2 regions of the Peribacillus sp. NPDC006672 genome follow, and region 1 is predicted to be linked to the other one. Evidence: riboswitches for the same ligand, from Rfam matches in the RefSeq annotation. Region 1 holds a riboswitch; the other holds the start of a gene.
The links. A riboswitch is a leader RNA that binds a small molecule or an ion and turns the genes downstream of it on or off. The one in region 1 is predicted to bind S-adenosylmethionine.

Region 1 (3,420 bases):
ATTAAGTTCTTTAGTATGGTGAAATTTTATCATAGATAAAAAAGGAGCGCAATGTATATTATTTCTAGCAAAAGAATGAACTGGACTTTTCGCTTAAACCGTTTTAGACGTCAGGGAGACGATATTCGTCGCTTTTTCAATTGCCTGCTCTAAATCTTCTATTAAATCCTCTGCATTTTCAATCCCGATGGATAACCGGACCTGATCAGCACTCACTCCCGCTTTCGCCAGACCTGCATCATTCAATTGTTGGTGGGTCGTACTGGCAGGATGGATGATTAAACTCTTAGCATCCCCTACATTAGCTACATGGGACCATAATTCCACCGAATTGATAAGTTTTGCCCCGGCTTCGCGGTCACCCTGTATCCCAAAAGTCACAACAGATCCTGCTCCCTTTGGCAAGTATTTATCCGCAAGGGCTTTATCGGGATGATCCTCCTTACCAGGATGTGAAACCCAAGTCACGGCAGGGTGATTTTCCAAATATTGAATGACAGACTTAGTGTTCGAAAGATGCTCTTTCATTCTTACATGCAGCGTTTCAAGTCCAAGCGTAAACTGGAATGCACTTTGGGCACTTAGGGCAGGACCTAAATCACGAAGCAACTGCACTCGGGCTTTCGTTATAAAAGCAGCAGGTCCAACTGCCTCGGCGTATACCAGACCGTCGTAGCTTGGGTCAGGCTCCGTAAAGCCAGGGTAGTTTGGTGAGTTCCAGTCGAACTTCCCTCCATCCACTATGACACCGCCTAACGTCGTTCCATTCCCCAAAATCCATTTTGTAGCGGAATGGATGACAATATCCGCCCCAAAATCAATTGGTCGGCATAGATACGGTGTAGCGAAGGTATTATCGATGATTAAAGGTATCCCGGCTTCGTGGGCGATGTCTGCTACTGCTTTTATATCAAGGACCCTCAAACTTGGATTTCCGATTGTTTCAGCAAATATGGCTTTTGTTCTTGGCGTAATCGCCCTTTTAAAATTTTCTGGGTCATCAGGAGAAACGAACTTCACCTTAATCCCATATTTAGGAAGAGTGTTTTCAAAAAGATTATACGTGCCGCCATATAATGTAGAGGCTGAAACAATTTCATCCCCTGCACCGGCAATATTCAGGATTGACAGTGAGATGGCTGCCATTCCGCTTGCAGTTGCCAAACCGCCGATACCGCCTTCCAATAAGGCCATTCTTTCCTCAAAAACACTGACCGTGGGATTATGGAGTCGTGTATATATATAACCATTCTCCTTTAAACCAAATAAATTCGCTGCATGGTCGGTGTCTTTGAACAAGTATGCATTGCTTTGGTAGATAGGAACTGCGCGGGCACCTGTTTCATCAGCTTGCAGACCGCCATGAACACTCAATGTTTCGAAACGCAACTTTTTCTCAGACATACGATTTCACCTTTTTCTATGGATTTAGTTGGAATTTTATGAAGACCTGGCATTTCATAAACAAAAAAACCACTTCCACAAGAAGAGGTTTAAAACACACCTCATCTTCCAGAGCCAACACTCTGCTGGAATTAGCACCGTATATAAATTTATACCGGTTGCCGGGCTTCGTCGGGCCAGTCCCTCCACCACTCTTGATAAGAACTATTAAATTCAGCCGTTACTTTCTTAATTCAAAATATAGCATTTTAGAATGAATCAGTCAATGAATTGTTAGAATATTCTTTGTTTAGTTTCAATTTGGCCGCCTTATGTCCACAATAAAGAAACCAATCCGGTTCTGATTGGTTTCTTAGCTGATTTCCTTAAGCAATCCGTACAAATAAGGAACGGATTGAAAGGCATATATTTTTTTGTGCAGCTGTCCTTTTTTGAAAAGCAATAAACAAGGGACACTTTCAATTTCATACGATTCGGAGATTGCCTGGACATAGTTCATATTCATTTTGCCTGCCCTCAATTCCGGGAAAAGTTCCATGGATATCGTCAGCATCTTGGAAGCCACCTGACAGGTACCGCATAAAGGCGTATATAAATATAAACAAAAGGTTTCCCCTTTTTCAACGGCAAACTTACACTCTTCTTCTTTCCATTCCTGCATCAACTAATCGTTCACCCTTTGACTTAAAAATTTCATTTTCACATTCATATTGGCAGATAAAAGCACAGTTGCGATATGATGTTCGGGTGAGCTTTCCACTTCTTTGTACATTTTATTAATATACAGGTGGTTCGCTTCCGGCATTTCCCTTCGGAATTGCTTCCGCAGCTTTTCTCCTGATTCATCTGCGTCAAAAAGGAGATAAACATCACGGTCCATCAATTCATCCACTAATTCATCGAGCTTAGTTAATGATATGGTCCCATTCGTACATCTTATTTCCACATCTTCATTTAAAACGGAGGCAACTTTTTTTCTATCGGAACTGCCTTCTACAATGATCACTTTATCGAACTCGCCCCATTCCATGTCATCACTCCATCTCACGAATTATGTGCGCAACTGCAATTGTTCAAAATGAAAAAGAGAGCAGGCCTTTTCAGGCCCCCCTCTCCATCGTTTTAACCGTTAATCAAACTTTCATATTCTTCAGCGCTCATCAGATTTTCAATATCACCGCTATTTGATGGTTCAAGCACGATCATCCATGCTTTTTCAAAAGGAGATTCATTTACATATTCAGGGTTGTCACTTAAATCTTCGTTTACTTCAACAACCTTGCCACTGATAGGAGCATAAAGCTCAGAAACGGTCTTAACGGATTCCACACTTCCAAATGGCTCGTTCGCTTTCAGTTCATCACCGATTTCTGGAAGCTCAACGAATACGATGTCCCCAAGCTCGGACTGGGCGAAAGCAGTTATTCCAATGCGCACTGTTCCATCTTCCGTTTTGACCCATTCATGTTCTTTAGTGTAACGAAGTTCTTTTGGTGTTGTTGTCATTATTAACCCTCCATATGTATATCTTATTTTATCTATTCCATTATAAGGTAGATCTTATGTTTAAGTAAGGAATTAACCAAATATTTTGTAAAATTTCATTTCCAAGCCTGATCGAATTGCTCTTCTTTGAAACCTACCGTCACTTTGGTACCATCCGTAACAATCGGCCTTTTCAGAAGCATGCCATCTGTGGACAATATATCAAGCATCTCTGCTTCAGAAGCTTCTTTCAGCTTATCCTTTAAGCCCAGCTCCCGATATTTTTGACCGCTAGTATTGAAAAACTTCTTCAACTCTAAATTGCTGATTTTATATAGTTGTTCTATTTCAGTTCGCGAAGGCGGGTTTTCCGCTATATGGATCGCTTCATATTGCAGTTCATGATTATCCAGCCACTTTTTCGCATTACGGCATGTGCCGCATTTTGGGTACCAATATAATGTTAAGCCCATCGTTTCACCACCTATCAATAGAATACCCGTTTTCACCACGCAATACAACGAAATATCC
Region 2 (3,420 bases), on a different contig from region 1:
TGGTTTATAATAACAACCATCTAGCCTTATGAGGGGGGATCCTATGAATGAATATAATGTAACGGTCAGGAATGGCAGTACCTTAATTTTGTCGGAAATCATTAAAGCTGAAGATGAAAGAGAAGTCCTTGGCACACTTTTGATTTCCAGCGAATTATTTAATCAACCATTTACCGACATCAGGATTTTAGAACGCTGATTTGTACCTGCCCGTTCCATTTGTTACACTGTAATAAATCTTAAAACGGTAGGCGATATTATGTGCGGACGTTTCACCCTTTTCACTGACATTGAAGAAATAAAAGACCGGTTCGATATTCAAGGATCATTTGATAAAGAATACCAATTCAGTTACAATATTGCACCTTCCCACTCCGTGCTCTCCGTCATTAATGACGGGGCTAGGAATCGACTTGGATATCTTCGGTGGGGACTCATTCCTTTTTGGGCAAAAGATGAAAAAGTGGGCTATAAAATGATCAATGCCAGAGCGGAATCCATTGCTGAGAAGGCAAGCTTCAAGAATGCGTATAAGATGAAACGATGCTTGATAATCGCTGATTCCTTTTATGAGTGGAAGAAGGAACCCGAGCGAAAAATACCCATGCGAATAAAGCTTAAGAATCATGCTCCATTTGGTATGGCCGGTCTCTGGGAATCCTGGAAATCTCCAGAGGGCATCAACATTTATTCGTGCTCAGTTATAACGACCGTTCCTAATGAGCTAGTGGCCAGCATTCATGATCGTATGCCTGTCATCCTTAAGCCTGAAGATGAAAAGAATTGGTTGAATCCGTCCATTAATGATCCTGCATATCTGCAGCAGTATTTAAAATCATTCGATTCTGAACAGATGGAAGCATTTGAGGTATCGACTGATGTGAACTCAACTAAAAATAATTCACCTAACCTGATACAACAAATTTGCTGAGAGGTCTTTTCATTAGACCTCTTTTTATTTTAGTTCCTTTCTGATAAAAAGACAGAATTTGGGGCATGATCCGACTATAACAAGTAAATCATTATTGAAAAAATCTTATTTACTGCACATGTAAAAGTCCATTTATAATATTAAGGTCCACATGTGAAATACTTATAAACTAAACCTTGCGAAAATACATAAAATGCTGTACTCTTATATTTGCTTTTCAATATGGCTTCAATGTCACTTCCCGAGAGGGGATCATGTAAACTTGGAGCGGTTCAGCAAGTTTTCAGCCTGCTTTTTTTCTAGTGGAAATCGATATTGATAATATCATTATATAATTTAAATCTTCTTATCAAGAGAGACGGAGGGACTGGCCCGAAGATGTCTCGGCAGCAGACTTAATAGGAGTGCTGTGCCAAATCCAGCAGGCTATTTTTTGCCTGAAAGATAAGGAGGGCGTTTTTTATAAATTAAAAGACCTCTTCTTGTTGTTGTTAAATGGAAGAGGTCTTTTTTTATGCTGACAGTTTTAAGGTGTGGATTCCATTAGTAGGAATGTCAGGTTATTATTAGCGCTATTCGCAAAAACTGTTAAAAGAATAAGGGCTGTGACACATGTCATGGGAAAAATAAAAAGAGGTGTTCATCATGAGTGCAAACAATAAAGGGAATCCCTGGGCATTGATCCCATTTGTCGTTTTTTTAATTTTATTTATAGGTTCCGGAATCATCACTAAAGATTTTTATTCATTTCCGGTGATTGTTGCGATTTCAATTGCATCAGCAGCTGCATTGGCAATGAATCGGAAAGAGACTTTCAATCAAAAGGTTGAAATCTTCTGTAAAGGTGCCGGGGATTCCAATATTATGTTAATGGTTATCATTTTCCTTTTGGCCGGCGCTTTTTCCAAAGTTGCAAGTGGCATGGGGGCAGTTGAATCAACAGTGAATCTTGCCTTAGCTGTTTTTCCGCAAAATCTATTAATGGTTGGGATTTTCATTATTGCTTGTTTTATTTCTTTATCTATGGGGACAAGCACGGGAACGATTGTTGCCCTAGCACCTATTGGGGTTGGAATTAGTGAGCAAACAGATATTTCGCTTGCCCTTTCAATGGCGGCCGTTATTGGTGGTGCTATGTTTGGGGATAACCTTTCCTTCATTTCGGATACGACAATCGCTGCAGTTCGAACACAGGGAACGAAAATGAAGGATAAGTTTAAAGTGAATTTTTTCATCGTTTTACCTGCTGCCATCATCACATGTGCCATCCTAGGAATTTTAACGATGGGTGAACAGGCCGACATCTCCCAACATTCTTATAATTGGGTGAAGATCCTTCCATATCTTTGCGTTTTAATCACTGCATTGGCAGGAGTCAATGTGTTCCTGGTCCTTTCCATCGGCATCGTATTTGCCGGAATTATCGGCTTGGCTGATGGAAGTTATCAACCATTGGGTGTTATTCAAAAAGTTGGGGAAGGAATGGCGGGAATGTATGAAATCGCCTTCCTTGCCATTTTAATAGCGGGTATGGTAGCTGTAATCAAACATAATGGTGGCATCGATTATTTACTCCACCTTGTGACCCGAAATAGCAAATCAAAAAAAGGAGCGGAATTTAGCATTGCCGGGCTTGTTGGTTTGACGAACCTTTCAACGGCAAATAACACGATTTCGATTATCATTGCCGGACCACTTGCCAAAAATATTGCCGAGAAGTATGGGATTGATCCACGTAAATCGGCGAGCTTGCTTGACGTTTTTGCCTGTTGCGTCCAAGGGTTGATTCCATATGGGGCACAACTGCTTGTTGCAGCAGGGATAGCAAAGATTTCCCCTATAAGCATCTTGCCATATTCATATTACCCAATACTTATTGGACTTTGTGGAATCGTTGCCATCTTGATTGGTTTTCCACGGTTTAAGTCGGGTAATGATGAAACGAAGGAACGTACTTCTTAAAATGAGAATAATTATGAAAAAACACCCTGAATCATTGGATTCAGGGTGTTGCTTGTATGGTTAAAAATACTAAAACATAGGCAAAAGACAATAAAAAAGCGAAGACATCCTCGCTCTTATGCATGATAAATATTAATGTTTAGAAAGTAACAAAGTCGCTCCTCATCTGAACTATAAATTCGAATTCTCCTGCCTGATATTTCTTTAATTTATGGAACCAACTTTTGCCCATCATCAAAATAACTGCCTAGTTCCGGTCCATATTGATGGACGGCGGATAATCCACGTTCATCCTTCATTTCCACAAAATCACGAAACTCAGGTTGTACCATCTCACAATTTGGAAAAATATGTTAGTTTGATAATGTTTCCATTTGAACAAATATCGTTTCAGATTTAGAGATTACATGGAAGTGTGTTGAACGTTTGCACCTGAAAAATGAGTCGTTATGAATAAAAGACAACACCAACTAATCCAGAAAGAATAAGGATATAGGCTGGATGCCAGCGTAATTTCAATAGGGCAA

Region 2: another riboswitch for S-adenosylmethionine. It lies ahead of ACQKKK_RS13465 (Na+/H+ antiporter NhaC family protein); the one in region 1 lies ahead of ACQKKK_RS07525 (O-acetylhomoserine aminocarboxypropyltransferase/cysteine synthase family protein).

What each region holds. Positions count from the first base shown of each region.
Region 1 is NZ_JBNNOR010000003.1:340,711-344,130, reverse strand. Features, by position in the region: gene ACQKKK_RS07525 (O-acetylhomoserine aminocarboxypropyltransferase/cysteine synthase family protein) at 94-1,404, opposite strand; SAM riboswitch class I at 1,503-1,608, opposite strand; gene ACQKKK_RS07520 (thioredoxin family protein) at 1,757-2,065, opposite strand; gene ACQKKK_RS07515 (toprim domain-containing protein) at 2,069-2,434, opposite strand; gene gcvH (glycine cleavage system protein GcvH) at 2,527-2,910, opposite strand; gene ACQKKK_RS07505 (arsenate reductase family protein) at 3,006-3,362, opposite strand.
Region 2 is NZ_JBNNOR010000007.1:153,878-157,297, reverse strand. Features, by position in the region: gene ACQKKK_RS13475 (hypothetical protein) at 44-199, shown strand; gene ACQKKK_RS13470 (SOS response-associated peptidase) at 260-931, shown strand; SAM riboswitch class I at 1,275-1,382, shown strand; gene ACQKKK_RS13465 (Na+/H+ antiporter NhaC family protein) at 1,577-2,893, shown strand; gene ACQKKK_RS13460 (chromate transporter) at 3,341-3,420, opposite strand, start outside.